Regions from separate parts of the Paenibacillus sp. FSL R5-0473 genome, predicted to be linked through region 1. Evidence: a T-box and tRNA genes for the amino acid it is inferred to sense, from the RefSeq annotation. Region 1 holds a T-box; the other regions hold tRNA genes.
What was found. A T-box is a leader RNA that pairs with one kind of tRNA and senses whether it is charged. The one in region 1 lies ahead of ileS (isoleucine--tRNA ligase), so its partner is inferred to be a tRNA-Ile.

Region 1 (7,281 bases):
TGTCTCTGAGAACCGCCCTGTAGAGGAAGAATTCCTTGCCCCGGCATTTGGTCGAACCAGTCTGGACGAGCGTGAGGATCAAAATGGCTTCGATGGTGAAGACACTTGGCAGATTGTTGAAAGTTGGGGCACATCGAATTCACCAGCCATGGCTGAAGGACGCGATATCGACAGCTATGATGTTATGGCGATTGAAGCTACCGATGAAGTGGAAGGCTGCGTTGAAGCGTACGAAAGTTTTGTTGCCACGGACATCTATGGTCATGACGTCTCCATCGTGCGCAATAGGCAATATCGTCAGTACCTGGAGAACCGTGAGGGCGAGGGTCTGTTAGAACCGGATATGGAGACGGATGACATTTACTAAATGTACTTTGATATCTTTCACCTTTAATTACTAATCGCTTAGTAAGTGTTCATATCAAGCTGACGCTGGACAATGCGCACAATATCAGCGATGTAATCTCCAACAATGGGAAGATTGAGCGCCCCAAGTAGCTGCAAAACGTAAATGATCGTTGCTGCGAAAAAGGTAAACCCAATCGCAATCCCCACACCTCGTGCGGCTCCTGACAACAGGTTAAGTCCAATCAATTTCCATGGCCTGTTCAGCAATTCTGTGTATTGCGCAATTCGTGAACGTTCCAGTTCATTCGCCAGACGATTCGTCAGGGTATGTAACTCTTCAATTTTGTCATGCGAATTCAGATTATCTGATGTTGGTTGTTGTGAAGTGGCTGCGGTTTGCTTGTCATGTTCGCTCATGTTTTGGTCAGTTCCTTTGATCAATATAGATTGACTGCACTATAGAATCATTGCCTTATTGCCTAAAAAACAAACGAGCCCAGATACAGGGAATATGTCCCTGCCTCTGCGGCTCGTTTGTTTATACTCTATATTCTGTCCTAATTGAATGGGACATGCTCCGAATTACGCTTCGATGTAAATACCGATCGATTTGCCTCCGGCTTCAACGCGTTCCATGGACTCATTCGAGCCAAATGTAACTTCGGTTACGAGAACATTTTCACGCAACACATCATCAAACGCCTGAATAGCTTCCTGAAGGGATGCATCCACATCCAGTGTCAAACGTACTCTTTTCTCAATCGGCAGATCCAGACGTTTCCGGGTATCCTGCACAGCACGAACCACTTCACGGACCCAACCTTCCTGTTCCAAGGCTGGCGTGATTTCGGTATTGAGTGCAACCGTCAGACCGTAACCTGATGCTGAAGCAAAGCCAGATTTGGCCTGTTTATCAACCAATAATTCTTCGCTCGTCACTTGCAGCTCTTCGCCTTCTGGAGAAACGATGTTCAGCACACCCTCCGAAACCACTTTACGCGTCTCATCAGCCGACATTCCTTTGAAGAAGTTTTGCAGGAACCCTACGTTTTTACCGTATTTCTTACCTGCGACCTTCAGGTTCAGCTTCAATGTAAAGTCAACGAATTCCGCATCATTATGCTCCGTACGGATTCCTTTTACATTGATCTCTTCTTTGATGATCTCTTCATAACTTGTCAGGTCAAAGCCTTTATCCAGGGAAACGATCAATTCGGACAGTGGCTGACGTGTCTTAATGCCTGTTTCGTTACGAACGTTACGGGCAAGTTCAACCACGCGGCGAGCCGTCTCCATATCCTGTTCCAGTCCTGCATCAATCAGCGCTTCATTAGCTACCGGATAGTCTTCCATGTGCACACTCTCACCTGTTGCAAGGTTCAGATAGATGTCTTCTGCCAGCATCGGTGTGAACGGAGCAACCAACTTCGCAGTAGTCACCAGTACCTCAGTCAATGTGCGGTAAGCGTCCAATTTATCGTCTGTCAGGCCACTTCCCCAGAAACGGTCGCGGGAACGACGGATGTACCAGTTACTCAACTCATCAACAAATGCTTCAATCGCTTTGGAAGAGTTCAGATAGTCGTTAACCAGCAGCGCTTTTTCTACAACCAGGATCAGGCTGTTCAGTCTCGACAGAATCCAGCGATCCAGCTTGTGTGCGGACAGTTGGAACGGGTGCTCCTGTGGATCAAATCCATCAATGGTAGCATAAAGCGTCAGAAATGCATGGGTGTTAACCAGCGTATCCACCATTTTGGATTTGGCTTCCCCTACGATACCTTTGGAGAAACGTTTGCTGTTCCACGGTGCACTGTCAGACAACAAAGCCCAGCGGAATGCATCTGTACCGTATTCTTCAATTACTTCCCAAGGATCGATAACGTTACCTTTGGATTTGGACATCTTCTGTCCGTTCTCGTCAAGAACGTGTCCTGTAGCCATAACCGCTTTGTAAGGCGCTTTGCCTGTCAAAAGGGTGGAAACCGCCAGCAAGCTGTAGAACCAGCCACGTGTCTGGTCAATCCCTTCACAGATCATATCCGCAGGGTACTGCTGTTCGAATACTTCTTTATTTTCAAATGGATAGTGCTGCTGGGCAAACGGCATGGAGCCGCTGTCGAACCAGACATCGATCACTTCCGGTGTACGTTTCATCTCATATTTGCCACAAGAGCTCATGACTTTAACGTCATCCACATATGGTTTATGCAATTCAAGATTCTCTGGCACATCACCTACCGCACGAGCACGCAATTCTGCAATGCTGTGTGGTGCAAATTGTTCGCCAGTCTCCTCACACACCCAGATGTTCAGCGGAGTTCCCCAATAACGATCACGGCTGATGTTCCAATCCACCAGATCCTCAAGGAATTTCCCGAAGCGACCTTCACGAACGTGACCTGGGTACCAATCCACTTCACTGTTGTTGGCAATCAATTGGTCCTTGATGGCTGTCGTTTGGATAAACCAACTGTCCATTGCATAGTACAGAAGTGGTGTATCACAACGCCAGCAGAACGGATAGCTGTGCTCATATTTTTCTTTGCTGAACAAACGCCCATGCTCAGACAGATATCGCACGATATCAATATCACAATCCTTCACGAAACGTCCGGCAAAGTCAGTAACCTCAGCGACAAATTTACCTTCCAAGTCCACCATGTTCACAAAGCTGATCCCATTCTCACGGCATACACGGTAGTCATCTTCACCATGGGCAGGAGCCATGTGTACGATACCCGTACCACTTGCATCCGTTACAAAGCTTGCACCCAGAATGATGTTAGCCTTCTCAGCCTGTACGTAGTTGAACGGAGGATCATACGTTTTGCCAACGAGGTCGGCACCTTTCAGTGCACCAATGATTTCATACTCACCCTTGGTATCTTTCATCACTTTTTCAACCAGATTGGTTGCCATGATGTACACTTCATCACCTTGACGAACACGGGAGTAGTCCATATCCGGATTCACGGCAAGTGCAACGTGTGAAGGCAGTGTCCAAGGTGTTGTCGTCCAAGCCAGTACAAATTCTCCGCTGTCATTCAGTTTGAATTTCGCTGTAGCGCTTAGGTCTTTGACGTCTTTGTACCCTTGTGCAACTTCATGGGAACTCAGTGTTGTCTGACAAGAAGGACAATACGGGCTCACACGGTGACCACGATACAACAGGCCTTTCTCATGAATTGTCGCCAGGATGTTCCATACACTCTCGATATAGTTGTTATCAAGGGTGATATACGGGTTATTCATATCCGTCCAATATCCGATGCCTTCTGTCAGATCACGCCATTGTTGCTCGTATTCGAATACGCTCGCTTTACATTCGTTAATGAATTTCTCCACGCCGTAATCTTCGATTTCCCACTTGTGGGAGATACCAAGCTTTTTCTGTACACCCAGTTCTACAGGCAGACCATGTGTATCCCAACCCGCTTTACGAACAACACGGTAACCCTTCATCGTGTTATACCGTCCAACAAAATCCTTGATTACCCGTCCCAGTACGTGACCGATATGTGGTTTACCGTTTGCTGTAGGTGGCCCTTCATAAAATACGAAGTTTGGCTTGCCCTCCCGGTTTTCGATGGATCTTTTGAATGTATTCTCCGTTTTCCATTTATCTAACACGCGTAATTCTCTGGCACGTGCCTTCTCTTTGACGTCAACTCGTTGCATGATGATTATCTTCCCTTTCTTTGGTTGGATTGTGGACCGTCCACAAAAAGCGTTTCAATCCCCCTAAATCCCCCTTGCCAAGGGAGACCCCATAGGCGCTCCGCCCTCTGGACACCCGGGATGGGTTGTCGGTGGGGGATCGGTGGCGCTTATGGGCGAGGGGTGGATGTGCGTAGTGGCGGCCATTTTGCGACTGTTCCCTGCATGAACGCCGCATGGCCTTACCACGAGGCGGGTGTTGCCGGGTGCTTCACTTTCCCGGCGGGTGGGCTCTCTCCCTGAGGTCCCTTCGGGCCTCATGGGCGTTCGCCTTTTTTGGACACAAAAAAGCCCCGTCCCTGGAAAGGGACGAGGCTATACTCGCGTTACCACCCTAATTCTGTTCATCACAAACCACATCCAGGCAAGCCTGGGTATGCTCTGTCATCAACAGCGCTTATGCCCCGCTATACTACCGCAGGGTGCCGTTATAACGTACGGCTTACGGTTCGGCTTACACACGGCAATCAAGATCACCGCTTCAGCGTCACTTCTCCGGGGAGATATTCGGCTATAACTCATCCATTGGTTTGCACCAACCACCAACTCTCTGAGGGATGAGATCATAACGTACTGAACCCGTCATGGAATCACTATTCATTATGAATATAGTTATAGCCTCTTTGCAGACAAAAGTCAACCAGGCGACAGACTAATAAATTTCTTTCATCTCCCGCTCACGGTCACGCACTTCCTGCTCCCGGCTCTCCAGTACTTCCCAACCATCCTGAGTCAACAGTTCAAGCTGCGCTTCAACAAGCGTGCGGAAACGGGCACGATAAATCGAGGCCTGCTTTTTCAGTTCTTCCACTTCCAAAGCAATTTTGCGAGATTTGCCCAACGATTCGTTCACGATCCGGTCTGCATTTTTCTCTGCTTCCTTCACGATCAACTGCGCTTCTTTCTTCGCATTACCCTTCACATCATCAGCAGCTTCCTGCGCAATGATGATCGTTTTGCTAAGCGTCTCTTCAATTGTAGAAAAATGATCCAGTTTCTCCTGAACGGACAGCAACTGATTGCTCAGCTCTTTGTTCTCGCGAATGACGCCTTCGTAATCTTTGATGACTTGATCCAGGAATTCATTGACTTCATCCTCGTCATACCCGCGCAAACGTCGGGAAAATTCCTTGTTGTGTATGTCCAGCGGCGTTAATGGCATGCTGTCCACCTCCTGTTAAAGTTCCTTCCCGTCCAGAGAAGGTTTGCAGCATATGGGTACCACCCAAGGGGCCGTATCGTTGATGCCTAACCTTGGCAACGTATACGGAATGCAGGATCAAAATTACATCCTCCAACGTTCATGTAAAGCTTTGACTTAATGTTTATCGGATACACCGCGTATTTTCTACACCTTTATGATAAACATTTCGACAAGAAAGCGGATTTTCCTGCAACAGACTCAGGCAAATTTGCCAATTTTCACTCGGCAACGGCCTTTTTTGGTCATCCCATCCTGTTCCATAACCTTGAAACGGCCAAATCCCTGAATGGATACGACATCACCCGCTTTTAGCGATTTGGAGGGATCTTCCTCAACCTTCCAGTTCACTCGGCAACGACCAGCTTTGATCGGTACCAACACTTTACTGCGGCTAAGCCGATACACATCTGCGCAGATTCCATCCAAACGAAGAGAAGCGACCGTAATGTCCATCGTCTCCAGTTTACTCTCTGACCATCGCATCTGATCCAAAGGAAGTAACTCTGTGAACACATGTAACCGATGCACCTGATTCAGTTGAAGCGATAAAAAAGCGCCGGTTTCCGCCGCCACCACTGTATGGCAACCGTCCTCCAGCACTTGGATATCCCCGATCTTTCCACGTTTCATCCCAAGCCCGAGCAGGGAACCCATATAGTCCCCATGCTCCAGCTCCGAGATTTTCTGATCATCAGACGTAATACTGAGCACCTGCATACCCATATCCTCATCATCCAGATACATATAATCAGGTGCAACCAGCGCACGCTTGCGTTCAGCAGCCTCGTAACCACCATCCAGACGAATCTGAACGTCGTTACGGCGATTGGCAAGAGTCTGTAATATAAAAACCTGTCTTGGATCAAGAAAGTCAGTTAGCTTCATGTCATGATACTTACCCGCCTGCTCAACCCAATCCGAAGCCTTATCTACAAAATCCCGCTCATCATGGCTAAAATGTTCGTAAATTTCACCGCTCATCTATGTCACCCTACCCTAATATGCAAAATACCGGAGTATGGAGATTAGCCCATTAAGCGCAAGTTGCAGAACGATCAGCGCCACAATCGGGGAAATATCCAGCACACCGAACAAAGGCGGTATAAATCGGCGAAACGGTCTTAGATATGGTTCCACTAATTTGCCCAGCCATTCACCGATGAAGCTTTCCCGCGCATTGGGAAGCCAAGACATCAATATGTAGACAATGACCATGTAAAAGTAAATCTGGTATAACGTGTACAACACGCTTTCAATCTGATACAAAAGTGGCTCACCTCATTCTGTTATAATCTTGCTCGCTGTCAGCCAGTATTTCCGTAATTGATCCCTGAATTTCAACCGTATCTGGCGTACAGAGAAAAATGTTTCCGCCGATTTTGGAAATACCGCCACCCAATGCATATACCGTGCCACTCAAAAAATCAATAACGCGCAGCGCTTGGTCCTGGCGAATTCGTTGCAGATTCACCACAACGGTACGATGCGAACGCAGATGGTCGGCAATTTCCTGAGCCTCGTCATAAGAACGCGGTTCATACAGGACAACTTTAACATTTTTCTGGGAATGAATGCTCACCACATTATTCCCCCTTTGGTTTCTACGTTTATCGAGACTGGAGGTTTCAGCTTCCTGATGTTCAGCCTCATTTTCCTCCTGCGCAGCCATTCGTTCACGTTCCACAATCTCTTCCTCTTCCTGAAGTCCGAGGAAATTCATAAATTTATTCATTACGCCCATCGTGAACCCTCCTCTTTTCCTACGAGAATCGATCCTAGCCGTACCCAGGTTGCACCTTCTTCAATGGCCACTTCAAAATCATTGGACATCCCCATCGACAGCTCAGTCAATGGCTCTGCTGTAAGGGCTTGTCCATTCAATTGATCTCTCAGCTCACGCAATCCACGAAATACGGGACGCGTCAGCTCCGGATCTTCCTCATGAGGTGCCATAGTCATTAGGCCAACGACCTTGAGATTGTTGAACGAACGAATATCACGCAAAAAAG
Region 2 (7,281 bases), 4.6 Mb from region 1:
TGTCCATCTTTAGGTAAAGATGGCGGAGAGAGAGGGATTCGAACCCTCGCACCGCTTACGCAGTCTAACCCCTTAGCAGAGGGTCCCCTTATAGCCACTTGGGTATCTCTCCAAATAACAATCATCAACATCATTCAAGGATTGCTCCCTGAAAACTAGATTCGAAACGAAACATGCGAATGACAACTTGCTATTGGATAAGCCCTCGACCGATTAGTACTGGTCAGCTCCATGCATTGCTGCACTTCCACCCCCAGCCTATCTACCTCGTCGTCTTCAAGGGGTCTTACATACTGGGAAATCTCATCTTGAGGGGGGCTTCACGCTTAGATGCTTTCAGCGTTTATCCCGTCCGTACATAGCTACCCAGCGGTGCTCCTGGCGGAACAACTGGTACACCAGCGGTACGTCCATCCCGGTCCTCTCGTACTAAGGACAGCTCCTCTCAAATTTCCTACGCCCACGACAGATAGGGACCGAACTGTCTCACGACGTTCTGAACCCAGCTCGCGTACCGCTTTAATGGGCGAACAGCCCAACCCTTGGGACCTACTTCAGCCCCAGGATGCGATGAGCCGACATCGAGGTGCCAAACCTCCCCGTCGATGTGGACTCTTGGGGGAGATAAGCCTGTTATCCCCAGGGTAGCTTTTATCCGTTGAGCGATGGCCCTTCCATGCGGTACCACCGGATCACTAAGCCCGACTTTCGTCCCTGCTCGACTTGTAGGTCTCGCAGTCAAGCTCCCTTATGCCTTTGCACTCTTCGAATGATTTCCAACCATTCTGAGGGAACCTTTGGGCGCCTCCGTTACTCTTTAGGAGGCGACCGCCCCAGTCAAACTGCCCACCTGACACTGTCCCCGCACCGGATTACGGTACCAGGTTAGAACCTAGATACGATCAGGGTGGTATCCCAACGTTGCCTCCACGCAAGCTGGCGCTCACGTTTCAAAGGCTCCCACCTATCCTGTACAGATCGTACCCAAATTCAATATCAAGCTGCAGTAAAGCTCCATGGGGTCTTTCCGTCTTGTCGCGGGTAACCTGCATCTTCACAGGTATTAAAATTTCACCGGATCTCTCGTTGAGACAGCGCCCAAGTCGTTACGCCATTCGTGCGGGTCAGAATTTACCTGACAAGGAATTTCGCTACCTTAGGACCGTTATAGTTACGGCCGCCGTTTACTGGGGCTTCGGTTCACAGCTTCGGATTGCTCCTAACCACTCCCCTTAACCTTCCAGCACCGGGCAGGCGTCAGCCCGTATACTTCGCCTTACGGCTTCGCACAGACCTGTGTTTTTGCTAAACAGTCGCTTGGGCCTTTTCACTGCGGCCCCCTCGTGCTATTCACACTACCGGGGCACCCCTTCTCCCGAAGTTACGGGGTCATTTTGCCGAGTTCCTTAACGAGAGTTCTTCCGCGCGCCTTAGAATACTCTTCTCGCCTACCTGTGTCGGTTTGCGGTACGGGCACCATCACCTGGCTAGAGGCTTTTCTTGGCAGTGTGAGATCATGACCTTCGCTACTATAATTTTCGCTCCCCATCACAGCTCAGCCTTACAATGTGCGGATTTGCCTACACATCAGCCTTACTGCTTAGACGGACATCCATCAGTCCGCGTCACTACCCTACTGCGTCCCCCCATTGCTCATAACGGCTTACGGTGGTACAGGAATTTCGACCTGTTGTCCTTCGACTACGCCTTTCGGCCTCGCCTTAGGTCCCGACTTACCCTGAGCGGACGAGCCTTCCTCAGGAACCCTTAGGCTTTCGGCGGATCAGATTCTCACTGATCTTTTCGTTACTCATACCGGCATTCTCACTTGTATAATGTCCAGCGCTCCTTACGGTACACCTTCAACCCTTATACAACGCTCCCCTACCCCTGATGCAAAGCATCAAGCCATAGCTTCGGTGGTGTGTTTAGCCCCGTTACATTTTCGGCGCAGAGTCACTCGACCAGTGAGCTATTACGCACTCTTTCAATGGTGGCTGCTTCTAAGCCAACATCCTGGTTGTCTGTGCAACTCCACATCCTTTCCCACTTAACACACACTTGGGGACCTTAGCTGATGGTCTGGGCTGTTTCCCTTTTGACAATGGATCTTAGCACTCACTGTCTGACTCCCGGAAGTAAGTCTATGGCATTCGGAGTTTGACTGAGCTTGGTAACCCTTGCGGGCCCCGCACCCAATCAGTGCTCTACCTCCACGACTCTGTTTTCCGAGGCTAGCCCTAAAGCTATTTCGGGGAGAACCAGCTATCTCCGAGTTCGATTGGAATTTCTCCGCTACCCCCACCTCATCCCCGCATTTTTCAACATGCGTGGGTTCGGGCCTCCAGTGCGTGTTACCGCACCTTCACCCTGGACAGGGGTAGATCACCCGGTTTCGGGTCTACGTCCACGTACTACATCGCCCTATTCAGACTCGCTTTCGCTGCGGCTCCGGCTCTTCACCTTAACCTTGCACGGGAACGTAACTCGCCGGTTCATTCTACAAAAGGCACGCCATCACCCCTAAAACGGGCTCTGACTTTTTGTAAGCACACGGTTTCAGGTTCTATTTCACTCCCCTTCCGGGGTGCTTTTCACCTTTCCCTCACGGTACTGCTTCACTATCGGTCGCTAGGAAGTATTTAGCCTTGGCAGATGGTCCTGCCGGATTCATACGGGGTTTCACGTGCCCCGCACTACTCGGGATCCGTCTCGGAGGGAACAGACTTTCAACTACAGGGCTTTTACCTTCTTTGGCGGGCCTTTCCAGACCTCTTCGCTTAACCGGTTCCTTTGTAACTCCATGTGAGACGTCCCACAACCCCAAAGAGCAAGCTCTCTGGTTTGGGCTTCTCCGCGTTCGCTCGCCGCTACTGACGGAATCACTATTGTTTTCTCTTCCTCAGGGTACTTAGATGTTTCAGTTCCCCTGGTATGCCTCTACATAACCTATGTATTCAGTTATGAGTAACTGGAAATTACCCCAGCTGGGTTTCCCCATTCGGACACCCCCGGATCAAAGCTTGCTTACAGCTCCCCGAGGCAGTTTCGTTGTTCGCCACGTCCTTCATCGGCTCCTAGCGCCTAGGCATCCTCCGTGTGCTCTTAGTAGCTTAACCATTTTGTTCCGGTTTCGGTCGCTCGCTTCCCTTGTTTTGCTTGCGCAAAGCCAAAAGTCGCTCTCACCCGATACCATCACAAAAGCAATTTGACTACCGTTTTTATTGAAACTTGTTTAACACAAGTTCAGCTAAAAAGGAATGTTCTAATTCGCGTTTGTTTCGTTTCGATATCTAGTTTTCAAAGAACAAACTTGTAAATCATTTTGGTGGAGCCAAGCGGGATCGAACCGCTGACCTCCTGCTTGCAAGGCAGGCGCTCTCCCAGCTGAGCTATGGCCCCATATAAAGTTTAAAGGTATAGATGGTGGGCCCTGGTGGACTCGAACCACCGGCCTCACCCTTATCAGAGGTGCGCTCTAACCAACTGAGCTAAGGGCCCACATTACATATACTATTTGAACCCAAAATGGGTTACGCTTGGCGGCGTTCTACTCTCCCAGGACCCTGCGGTCCAAGTACCATCGACGCTGAAGGGCTTAACGGTCGTGTTCGGGATGGGAACGTGTGGAACCCCTTCGCTATCGCCACCAAACGTTTGAGAGTTTAAGCTCTCAAAACTGAGCAACGAGTGAGTAACTAGCCGACCTGGCTAGATTTTGTATTTGAATGTTTCCACTCGGGAAACGATTCTCCATAGAAAGGAGGTGATCCAGCCGCACCTTCCGATACGGCTACCTTGTTACGACTTCACCCCAATCATCTATCCCACCTTCGGCGGCTGGCTCCTTGCGGTTACCCCACCGACTTCGGGTGTTATAAACTCTCGTGGTGTGACGGGCGGTGTGTACAAGACCCGGGAACGTATTCACCGCGGCATGCTGATCCGCGATTACTAGCAATTCCGACTTCATGCAGGCGAGTTGCAGCCTGCAATCCGAACTGAGACCGGCTTTGTTGGGATTGGCTCCATCTCGCGATTTCGCAGCCCGTTGTACCGGCCATTGTAGTACGTGTGTAGCCCAGGTCATAAGGGGCATGATGATTTGACGTCATCCCCACCTTCCTCCGGTTTGTCACCGGCAGTCTATCTAGAGTGCCCACCCGAAGTGCTGGCAACTAAATATAAGGGTTGCGCTCGTTGCGGGACTTAACCCAACATCTCACGACACGAGCTGACGACAACCATGCACCACCTGTCTTGAATGTTCCGAAGAAAAGGTACATCTCTGCACCGGTCATTCAGATGTCAAGACCTGGTAAGGTTCTTCGCGTTGCTTCGAATTAAACCACATACTCCACTGCTTGTGCGGGTCCCCGTCAATTCCTTTGAGTTTCAGTCTTGCGACCGTACTCCCCAGGCGGAGTGCTTAATGTGTTAACTTCGGCACCAAGGGTATCGAAACCCCTAACACCTAGCACTCATCGTTTACGGCGTGGACTACCAGGGTATCTAATCCTGTTTGCTCCCCACGCTTTCGCGCCTCAGCGTCAGTTACAGCCCAGAGAGTCGCCTTCGCCACTGGTGTTCCTCCACATATCTACGCATTTCACCGCTACACGTGGAATTCCACTCTCCTCTTCTGCACTCAAGTCACCCAGTTTCCAGTGCGATCCGGGGTTGAGCCCCGGGATTAAACACCAGACTTAAATGACCGCCTGCGCGCGCTTTACGCCCAATAATTCCGGACAACGCTTGCCCCCTACGTATTACCGCGGCTGCTGGCACGTAGTTAGCCGGGGCTTTCTTCTCAGGTACCGTCACCTTGAGAGCAGTTACTCTCCCAAGCGTTCTTCCCTGGCAACAGAGCTTTACGATCCGAAAACCTTCATCACTCACGCGGCATTGCTCCGTCAGGCTTTCGCCCATTGCGGAAGATTCCCTACTGCTGCCTCCCGTAGGAGTCTGGGCCGTGTCTCAGTCCCAGTGTGGCCGATCACCCTCTCAGGTCGGCTACGCATCGTCGCCTTGGTGAGCCGTTACCTCACCAACTAGCTAATGCGCCGCAGGCCCATCCCCAAGTGACAGATTGCTCCGTCTTTCCAGTTTCCTTCAGGCGAAGAAAACAATTATTCGGTATTAGCTACCGTTTCCGGTAGTTGTCCCAAACTTGAGGGCAGGTTGCCTACGTGTTACTCACCCGTCCGCCGCTAACTATCAGAGAAGCAAGCTTCTCTTCAAGTCCGCTCGACTTGCATGTATTAGGCATGCCGCCAGCGTTCGTCCTGAGCCAGGATCAAACTCTCCAATAAAGTATTGAAAAGAGCGATAAGCTCATTTTGAATCTGACGAGATTAAAAATCTCAATTGTGCTCCAGTCGATTCAAGCCAAGGCTTGTCTCAAACTTTTGCGTTCATTCTGCAAGCAGAATGTTTACTCACTCGTTGTTCAGTTTTCAAAGATCAAACTCGTTTTTTCGTCACCATTTTCTCTCAGCGGCGACTTTTATAATATATCATACTTCGTTTGTTTTGGTCAAGTGTTTTTTTGAAATTATTTTTCGAAGTTCGTAATGAACTCCTTGATTTCATCTAAAGCATCTAACCAAGCAAGCAAAGCAACGAGATATAATGTACCATATAAATATCCTGCGAGTCAACTATCCGAACAAAGAAATTTTCAGCCCTAATAATAGCCCCACACCTGGCAATCCCAAAACAGTTACAGTCCCTATCGTTGCAGGGTTCAGCGGGATGTAGGTTCCTGTAATCCAGCCGGAATAATTCACGATATATATCCCTACTGCAGCCAGCACCAGATGAATTCCAAATGACGTGAAAAACGATAACCCTATCCGCTTTCTGAATAAAATAACGATAAGCCCCAGTAACGATATAACCAATACACTTCCCAGTATAATACTCTTCATATGTTTCACCTCCGTGTTTAATGTAAACGTGACTCTACATACTAACCCCTCGCTGTGATGTAACATCATCATTAGCTCTGGCTCGCTTTGCTCTTCTCAAGTGGATCTGGTACTTCCGCTCAGCTGCCTCCAATACATAAATAGCATAATCAATCTCATCCTGTCCCTGTGCATCTTCAAACTGTCTCATAGCCCGTTCCCATTCCTGCTTAGCCATCTGAATATCTGCATAGATCTGATCCGCCTCAAGTTCCTTCAACATTCTGTTGTGTTTCTCTACCGAGTTCCGTGTGTTTCGCCACAAAAACATAATCTCTCCCCCTCCTGATCAGCACAGCATATTCTCATACTTATCAGGGAAAGGACAAACTTAGAACTCGGGCATTCATTTTTTCCATAAAAAAAAGAGAGCCCTAAGGCTCTCTTTGCATATCGAAACTTATTTAGCATCCGAAGTTTCCAAGGAAGTCCGCTACGTAATACAAATCGATCACACTAACGCATCTCCCTGCGACCTTCCAACGCTTTGGAAAGGGTCACTTCATCCGCATACTCAAGATCGCCACCTACAGGCAATCCATGCGCAATACGAGTCACACTGATCTCAAACGGACGCACCAACCGGGAGATATACATCGCTGTAGCCTCACCCTCAATGTTGGGGTTCGTTGCCAAGATGATCTCTTTTATACGTTCATCACTTAATCGAACCAGGAGTTCCTTCAAACGAATATCGTCTGGGCCAATTCCCTCCATAGGTGAAATCGCGCCCTGTAACACATGATAGTACCCATCGAATTCCTTGGTGCGCTCCATGGCCACCAGATCTTTCGAATCCTGAACTACACAGATAACAGATACATCCCTGGACTTATCCTGACAGATGCGACATGGGTCCGTATCAGTAATATTACAACATACAGAACAGTAATGAAGATTACGCTTCACACTAACGAGCGCTTTGGCAAAATCGATAACGTCATCTTCCTTCATGTTAAGCACATGAAAAGCTAAACGCGCTGCCGTCTTGGGACCCACACCCGGCAACCGGGTGAAGGCATCAATCAGCTTGGCTATTGGTTCGGGATAATACAATCGATTGTGTCTCCTTTGACAGGATCAATTTTTTAATTAAAATAATCCCGGAATATTCATGCCGCCTGTGAACTTGCCCATATCCTTGTTGGCAATCTCATCGGCTTTGGCCATAGCATCATTAACAGCTGTCATAACGAGATCCTGCAACATTTCAACATCTTCCGGATCTACCGCTTCAGGTTTGATCGTGATAGCAAGCAATTTCTTGTGTCCGTTAACTTCAGCCGTCACTACACCGCCACCAGAAGTACCT
Region 3 (7,281 bases), 5.6 Mb from region 1:
TTAATCTTTTTGCCGCTAAATACATAGAACGAGTTCATTTCAATAAGCGCCCCTCTCCCATAAGAAATGCTTGTTTACTCTCCAATGTATGCTCGTACTGCCCAGTTATTCGTCACTGATCCTTGTTTGTCCATCATTTTAGATTCTACAGGAGGTTATTATGTTAAAATTCAGTACATTTCTTAAAGATCTTGGTTCCATCCGTAGTGCATTAATCTGGTCCGTAGTTTTGTTTGCTGTTGGTATAGGGGCAGGATGGGTGAGTACAGGGCCACTGGAAGAACTGTTGTTGAACCAAATCGGAGGATTACGTGAAGTCAGTGAACGGCTGGAGCAGGGGGGCAATGTGCAATGGAACTTCTTTCTGTTTATCTTTTTCAATAATGCCATCAAAAGTGTACTTGTCATCTATGCCGGTATATTCTTCGGAATTCTGCCTGTCATCTTCCTGCTGATCAATGGGATGGTCCTTGGATTTGTGGTGCACACCACGATGAATTATGGAGCAAGCTTCTATGACATTGTGGTTAAAGGTTTACTTCCGCATGGCATTATTGAGATTCCGGTCATTATCATTGCTTGCGCCTTCGGACTGAAGTTTGGTGGTCTGGTTATCAAAAGCCTTGCACAACTTGGAAGTGACAAGCGAAATACGATGGGTACCCGGTGGAGAGCATTCATGAATAGGACGCTAACGGCATCCTTTTGGGTTGTCATCTTGCTTCTTGTTGCAGCAATCATCGAAAGCACACTTACGTATACTCTGGTGAGAGGATAAAATTTTGTGATGGTTGGCATTCATAAATTTTCAGAAAGTTGACCATAACAATAAAACGGGTTTCAGCAGCACCCACAAAAGCGAGAATGCACGGGGTGTTGCATGAAACTTGTGTAAGTGTGATAAAGAGGCTATGCACAAAAAGGAGAACTCTAATGCTGGGTATGTTGTTTAATGAGAAGGAATGCAAGGAACTGGACTATGTGCTGCGTAAAGAATTAGATGAGATGCTTTTCGATCTAAGTGATAATCGTCTTGACCAAGAGATCAAATATGCTATCGCGAGCCGATATAAGACTGTGTTCCGCATGTATGCACGCTTTGCCCCGCCAAAAGAGTTGTCCAAGTACGCCAGAGGTGGGAAGCTGAAAAAGTCGAAGCCATAATGCTAAAGCTGGTCATATATTCGATTTACAGTAGTGGAAGGGAGGTGCGGCTCTTCATAGCGGGTGCTGTACCTCTGAACTATGAGAATGTGAAATTGCTGAGGGGTTCATACTTTTTGTCGAAAAAGGGTTGACCTTTCTAATTTCATATGGTAAATTAATTTTCGTTCCTTTTTTAGGAGCGGTTCACGGAAACAAGCATGAAAATAAAGCGATTGAAAATAATTGAAAAAATAATGCTTGCAAAGAGAACTTCAACATGATATATTATAAAAGTCGCCGCTGAAACGACGACAATATGAAAAACAGCACTAAATTGAATGTTTGATCTTTGAAAACTGAACAACGAGTGAGTTAACATTCTGCTTGCAGAATGAACGCGAAAGTTTGAAACAAGCCTTGGCTTGAATCGACTGGAGCACAAATGAGATTTTTAATCTCGTCAGATTCAAAATGAGCTTATCGCTCTTTTCAATACTTTATTGGAGAGTTTGATCCTGGCTCAGGACGAACGCTGGCGGCATGCCTAATACATGCAAGTCGAGCGGACTTGAAGAGAAGCTTGCTTCTCGGATGGTTAGCGGCGGACGGGTGAGTAACACGTAGGCAACCTGCCCTCAAGTTTGGGACAACTACCGGAAACGGTAGCTAATACCGAATAATTGTTTTCTTCGCCTGAAGGGAACTGGAAAGACGGAGCAATCTGTCACTTGGGGATGGGCCTGCGGCGCATTAGCTAGTTGGTGAGGTAACGGCTCACCAAGGCGACGATGCGTAGCCGACCTGAGAGGGTGATCGGCCACACTGGGACTGAGACACGGCCCAGACTCCTACGGGAGGCAGCAGTAGGGAATCTTCCGCAATGGGCGAAAGCCTGACGGAGCAATGCCGCGTGAGTGATGAAGGTTTTCGGATCGTAAAGCTCTGTTGCCAGGGAAGAACGCTTGGGAGAGTAACTGCTCTCAAGGTGACGGTACCTGAGAAGAAAGCCCCGGCTAACTACGTGCCAGCAGCCGCGGTAATACGTAGGGGGCAAGCGTTGTCCGGAATTATTGGGCGTAAAGCGCGCGCAGGCGGTCATTTAAGTCTGGTGTTTAATCCCGGGGCTCAACCCCGGATCGCACTGGAAACTGGGTGACTTGAGTGCAGAAGAGGAGAGTGGAATTCCACGTGTAGCGGTGAAATGCGTAGATATGTGGAGGAACACCAGTGGCGAAGGCGACTCTCTGGGCTGTAACTGACGCTGAGGCGCGAAAGCGTGGGGAGCAAACAGGATTAGATACCCTGGTAGTCCACGCCGTAAACGATGAGTGCTAGGTGTTAGGGGTTTCGATACCCTTGGTGCCGAAGTTAACACATTAAGCACTCCGCCTGGGGAGTACGGTCGCAAGACTGAAACTCAAAGGAATTGACGGGGACCCGCACAAGCAGTGGAGTATGTGGTTTAATTCGAAGCAACGCGAAGAACCTTACCAGGTCTTGACATCTGAATGACCGGTGCAGAGATGTACCTTTTCTTCGGAACATTCAAGACAGGTGGTGCATGGTTGTCGTCAGCTCGTGTCGTGAGATGTTGGGTTAAGTCCCGCAACGAGCGCAACCCTTATATTTAGTTGCCAGCACTTCGGGTGGGCACTCTAGATAGACTGCCGGTGACAAACCGGAGGAAGGTGGGGATGACGTCAAATCATCATGCCCCTTATGACCTGGGCTACACACGTACTACAATGGCCGGTACAACGGGCTGCGAAATCGCGAGATGGAGCCAATCCCAACAAAGCCGGTCTCAGTTCGGATTGCAGGCTGCAACTCGCCTGCATGAAGTCGGAATTGCTAGTAATCGCGGATCAGCATGCCGCGGTGAATACGTTCCCGGGTCTTGTACACACCGCCCGTCACACCACGAGAGTTTATAACACCCGAAGTCGGTGGGGTAACCGCAAGGAGCCAGCCGCCGAAGGTGGGATAGATGATTGGGGTGAAGTCGTAACAAGGTAGCCGTATCGGAAGGTGCGGCTGGATCACCTCCTTTCTATGGAGAATCGTTTCCTGCAACGGAAACATTCAAATAAGCAGGTTCTTAGAACCTGCAACAGCGATTCATTTCGGTCCGTCACTTCGGTGTGGATGAAATGAAGAGCACAAGCAACTCACTCGTTGCTCAGTTTTGAGAGCTCAAACTCTCAAACGTTTGGTGGCGATAGCGAAGGGGTTCCACACGTTCCCATCCCGAACACGACCGTTAAGCCCTTCAGCGTCGATGGTACTTGGACCGCAGGGTCCTGGGAGAGTAGAACGCCGCCAAGCGTAACCCATTTTGGGTTCGAATAGTATATGTAATGTGGGCCCTTAGCTCAGTTGGTTAGAGCGCACCTCTGATAAGGGTGAGGCCGGTGGTTCGAGTCCACCAGGGCCCACCATCTATACCTTTAAACTTTATATGGGGCCATAGCTCAGCTGGGAGAGCGCCTGCCTTGCAAGCAGGAGGTCAGCGGTTCGATCCCGCTTGGCTCCACCAAAAAAAAGTTTTACAAGTTTGTTCTTTGAAAACTAGATATCGAAACGAAACAAACGCGAATTAGAACATTCCTTTAAGCTGAACTTGTGCAAACAAGTCAAGTGTATAAAGGTAGTTAAATTGCTTTTGTGATGGTATCGGGTGAGAGCGACTTTTGGCTTTGCGCAAGCAAAACAAGGGAAGCGAGCGACCGAAACCGGAACAAAATGGTTAAGCTACTAAGAGCACACGGAGGATGCCTAGGCGCTAGGAGCCGATGAAGGACGTGGCGAACAACGAAACTGCCTCGGGGAGCTGTAAGCAAGCTTTGATCCGGGGGTGTCCGAATGGGGAAACCCAGCTGGGGTAATTTCCAGTTACACCTAACTGAATACATAGGTTAGTGTGAGGCATACCAGGGGAACTGAAACATCTAAGTACCCTGAGGAAGAGAAAACAATAGTGATTCCGTCAGTAGCGGCGAGCGAACGCGGAGAAGCCCAAACCAGAGAGCTTGCTCTTTGGGGTTGTGGGACGTCTCACATGGAGTTACAAAGGAACCGGTTAAGCGAAGAGGTCTGGAAAGGCCCGCCAAAGAAGGTAAAAGCCCTGTAGTTGAAAGTTGGTTCCCTCCGAGACGGATCCCGAGTAGTGCGGGGCACGTGAAACCCCGTATGAATCCGGCAGGACCATCTGCCAAGGCTAAATACTTCCTAGCGACCGATAGTGAAGCAGTACCGTGAGGGAAAGGTGAAAAGCACCCCGGAAGGGGAGTGAAATAGAACCTGAAACCGTGTGCTTACAAAAAGTCAGAGCCCGTTTTAGGGGTGATGGCGTGCCTTTTGTAGAATGAACCGGCGAGTTACGTTCCCGTGCAAGGTTAAGGTGAAGAGCCGGAGCCGCAGCGAAAGCGAGTCTGAATAGGGCGATGTAGTACGTGGACGTAGACCCGAAACCGGGTGATCTACCCCTGTCCAGGGTGAAGGTGCGGTAACACGCACTGGAGGCCCGAACCCACGCATGTTGAAAAATGCGGGGATGAGGTGGGGGTAGCGGAGAAATTCCAATCGAACTCGGAGATAGCTGGTTCTCCCCGAAATAGCTTTAGGGCTAGCCTCGGAAAACAGAGTCGTGGAGGTAGAGCACTGATTGGGTGCGGGGCCCGCAAGGGTTACCAAGCTCAGTCAAACTCCGAATGCCATAGACTTACTTCCGGGAGTCAGACAGTGAGTGCTAAGATCCATTGTCAAAAGGGAAACAGCCCAGACCATCAGCTAAGGTCCCCAAGTGTGTGTTAAGTGGGAAAGGATGTGGAGTTGCACAGACAACCAGGATGTTGGCTTAGAAGCAGCCATCATTGAAAGAGTGCGTAATAGCTCACTGGTCGAGTGACTCTGCGCCGAAAATGTAACGGGGCTAAACACACCACCGAAGCTATGGCTTGATGCTTTGCATCAGGGGTAGGGGAGCGTTGTATAAGGGTTGAAGGTGTACCGTAAGGAGCGCTGGACATTATACAAGTGAGAATGCCGGTATGAGTAACGAAAAGATCAGTGAGAATCTGATCCGCCGAAAGCCTAAGGGTTCCTGAGGAAGGCTCGTCCGCTCAGGGTAAGTCGGGACCTAAGGCGAGGCCGAAAGGCGTAGTCGAAGGACAACAGGTCGAAATTCCTGTACCACCGTAAGCCGTTATGAGCAATGGGGGGACGCAGTAGGGTAGTGACGCGGACTGATGGATGTCCGTCTAAGCAGTGAGGCTGATGTGTAGGCAAATCCGCACATTGTAAGGCTGAGCTGTGATGGGGAGCGAAAATTATAGTAGCGAAGGTCATGATCTCACACTGCCAAGAAAAGCCTCTAGCCAGGTGATGGTGCCCGTACCGCAAACCGACACAGGTAGGCGAGAAGAGTATTCTAAGGCGCGCGGAAGAACTCTCGTTAAGGAACTCGGCAAAATGACCCCGTAACTTCGGGAGAAGGGGTGCCCCGGTAGTGTGAATAGCACGAGGGGGCCGCAGTGAAAAGGCCCAAGCGACTGTTTAGCAAAAACACAGGTCTGTGCGAAGCCGTAAGGCGAAGTATACGGGCTGACGCCTGCCCGGTGCTGGAAGGTTAAGGGGAGTGGTTAGGAGCAATCCGAAGCTGTGAACCGAAGCCCCAGTAAACGGCGGCCGTAACTATAACGGTCCTAAGGTAGCGAAATTCCTTGTCAGGTAAATTCTGACCCGCACGAATGGCGTAACGACTTGGGCGCTGTCTCAACGAGAGATCCGGTGAAATTTTAATACCTGTGAAGATGCAGGTTACCCGCGACAAGACGGAAAGACCCCATGGAGCTTTACTGCAGCTTGATATTGAATTTGGGTACGATCTGTACAGGATAGGTGGGAGCCTTTGAAACGTGAGCGCCAGCTTGCGTGGAGGCAACGTTGGGATACCACCCTGATCGTATCTAGGTTCTAACCTGGTACCGTAATCCGGTGCGGGGACAGTGTCAGGTGGGCAGTTTGACTGGGGCGGTCGCCTCCTAAAGAGTAACGGAGGCGCCCAAAGGTTCCCTCAGAATGGTTGGAAATCATTCGAAGAGTGCAAAGGCATAAGGGAGCTTGACTGCGAGACCTACAAGTCGAGCAGGGACGAAAGTCGGGCTTAGTGATCCGGTGGTACCGCATGGAAGGGCCATCGCTCAACGGATAAAAGCTACCCTGGGGATAACAGGCTTATCTCCCCCAAGAGTCCACATCGACGGGGAGGTTTGGCACCTCGATGTCGGCTCATCGCATCCTGGGGCTGAAGTAGGTCCCAAGGGTTGGGCTGTTCGCCCATTAAAGCGGTACGCGAGCTGGGTTCAGAACGTCGTGAGACAGTTCGGTCCCTATCTGTCGTGGGCGTAGGAAATTTGAGAGGAGCTGTCCTTAGTACGAGAGGACCGGGATGGACGTACCGCTGGTGTACCAGTTGTTCCGCCAGGAGCACCGCTGGGTAGCTATGTACGGACGGGATAAACGCTGAAAGCATCTAAGCGTGAAGCCCCCCTCAAGATGAGATTTCCCAGTATGTAAGACCCCTTGAAGACGACGAGGTAGATAGGCTGGGGGTGGAAGTGCAGCAATGCATGGAGCTGACCAGTACTAATCGGTCGAGGGCTTATCCAATAGCAAGTTGTAATTCGCGTGTTTCGTTTCGAATCTAGTTTTCAGAGAACGATCTCTGAATGTAAGCTAAGCTATGCGTTTGGTGGCGATGGCGGAGGGGTTCCACACGTACCCATCCCGAACACGACCGTTAAGCCCTCTAGCGCCGATGGTACTTGGACCGCAGGGTCCTGGGAGAGTAGGACGCCGCCAAGCGAACTCTTTCATCATACATAGAAAACAGGCTCTGCATGTGGACGTTGTACGATGAATTGCATTTGCCCTGCAAATGCATATATTCCCTGATAGCTCAGTTGGTAGAGCACTCGACTGTTAATCGAGTTGTCACAGGTTCGAGCCCTGTTCGGGGAGCCATTTGCTCTCATAGCTCAGTAGGTAGAGTGCATCCATGGTAAGGATGAGGTCACCGGTTCGATCCCGGTTGAGAGCTTTGGAAATGGGGCCCGTTGGTCAAGGGGTTAAGAC

Region 2: it encodes a tRNA-Ile, which carries the amino acid that the T-box ahead of ileS (isoleucine--tRNA ligase) is inferred to sense. The anticodon was not compared.
Region 3: it encodes a tRNA-Ile, which carries the amino acid that the T-box ahead of ileS (isoleucine--tRNA ligase) is inferred to sense. The anticodon was not compared.

What each region holds. Positions count from the first base shown of each region.
Region 1 is NZ_JBBORL010000001.1:1,182,627-1,189,907, reverse strand. It holds gene MKY28_RS05135 (TraR/DksA C4-type zinc finger protein) at 1-367, shown strand, start outside; gene MKY28_RS05130 (DUF5665 domain-containing protein) at 406-765, opposite strand; gene ileS (isoleucine--tRNA ligase) at 931-4,029, opposite strand; T-box leader at 4,371-4,663, opposite strand; gene MKY28_RS05120 (DivIVA domain-containing protein) at 4,721-5,230, opposite strand; gene MKY28_RS05115 (YlmH family RNA-binding protein) at 5,471-6,253, opposite strand; gene MKY28_RS05110 (YggT family protein) at 6,269-6,538, opposite strand; gene MKY28_RS05105 (cell division protein SepF) at 6,546-7,013, opposite strand; gene MKY28_RS05100 (YggS family pyridoxal phosphate-dependent enzyme) at 7,004-7,281, opposite strand, start outside.
Region 2 is NZ_JBBORL010000001.1:5,773,341-5,780,621, forward strand. It holds tRNA gene MKY28_RS25425 (tRNA-Ser) at 21-112, opposite strand; rRNA gene MKY28_RS25430 (23S ribosomal RNA) at 194-3,119, opposite strand; tRNA gene MKY28_RS25435 (tRNA-Ala) at 3,327-3,402, opposite strand; tRNA gene MKY28_RS25440 (tRNA-Ile) at 3,425-3,501, opposite strand; rRNA gene rrf (5S ribosomal RNA) at 3,538-3,654, opposite strand; rRNA gene MKY28_RS25450 (16S ribosomal RNA) at 3,760-5,312, opposite strand; gene MKY28_RS25455 (pro-sigmaK processing inhibitor BofA family protein) at 5,661-5,930, opposite strand; gene MKY28_RS25460 (DUF2508 family protein) at 5,965-6,192, opposite strand; gene recR (recombination mediator RecR) at 6,426-7,025, opposite strand; gene MKY28_RS25470 (YbaB/EbfC family nucleoid-associated protein) at 7,062-7,281, opposite strand, start outside.
Region 3 is NZ_JBBORL010000001.1:6,812,661-6,819,941, forward strand. It holds gene pdaB (polysaccharide deacetylase family sporulation protein PdaB) at 1-38, opposite strand, end outside; gene MKY28_RS29865 (stage II sporulation protein M) at 161-778, shown strand; gene MKY28_RS29870 (hypothetical protein) at 934-1,164, shown strand; rRNA gene MKY28_RS29875 (16S ribosomal RNA) at 1,644-3,196, shown strand; rRNA gene rrf (5S ribosomal RNA) at 3,355-3,471, shown strand; tRNA gene MKY28_RS29885 (tRNA-Ile) at 3,508-3,584, shown strand; tRNA gene MKY28_RS29890 (tRNA-Ala) at 3,607-3,682, shown strand; rRNA gene MKY28_RS29895 (23S ribosomal RNA) at 3,891-6,816, shown strand; rRNA gene rrf (5S ribosomal RNA) at 6,895-7,011, shown strand; tRNA gene MKY28_RS29905 (tRNA-Asn) at 7,095-7,170, shown strand; tRNA gene MKY28_RS29910 (tRNA-Thr) at 7,174-7,246, shown strand; tRNA gene MKY28_RS29915 (tRNA-Glu) at 7,257-7,281, shown strand, end outside.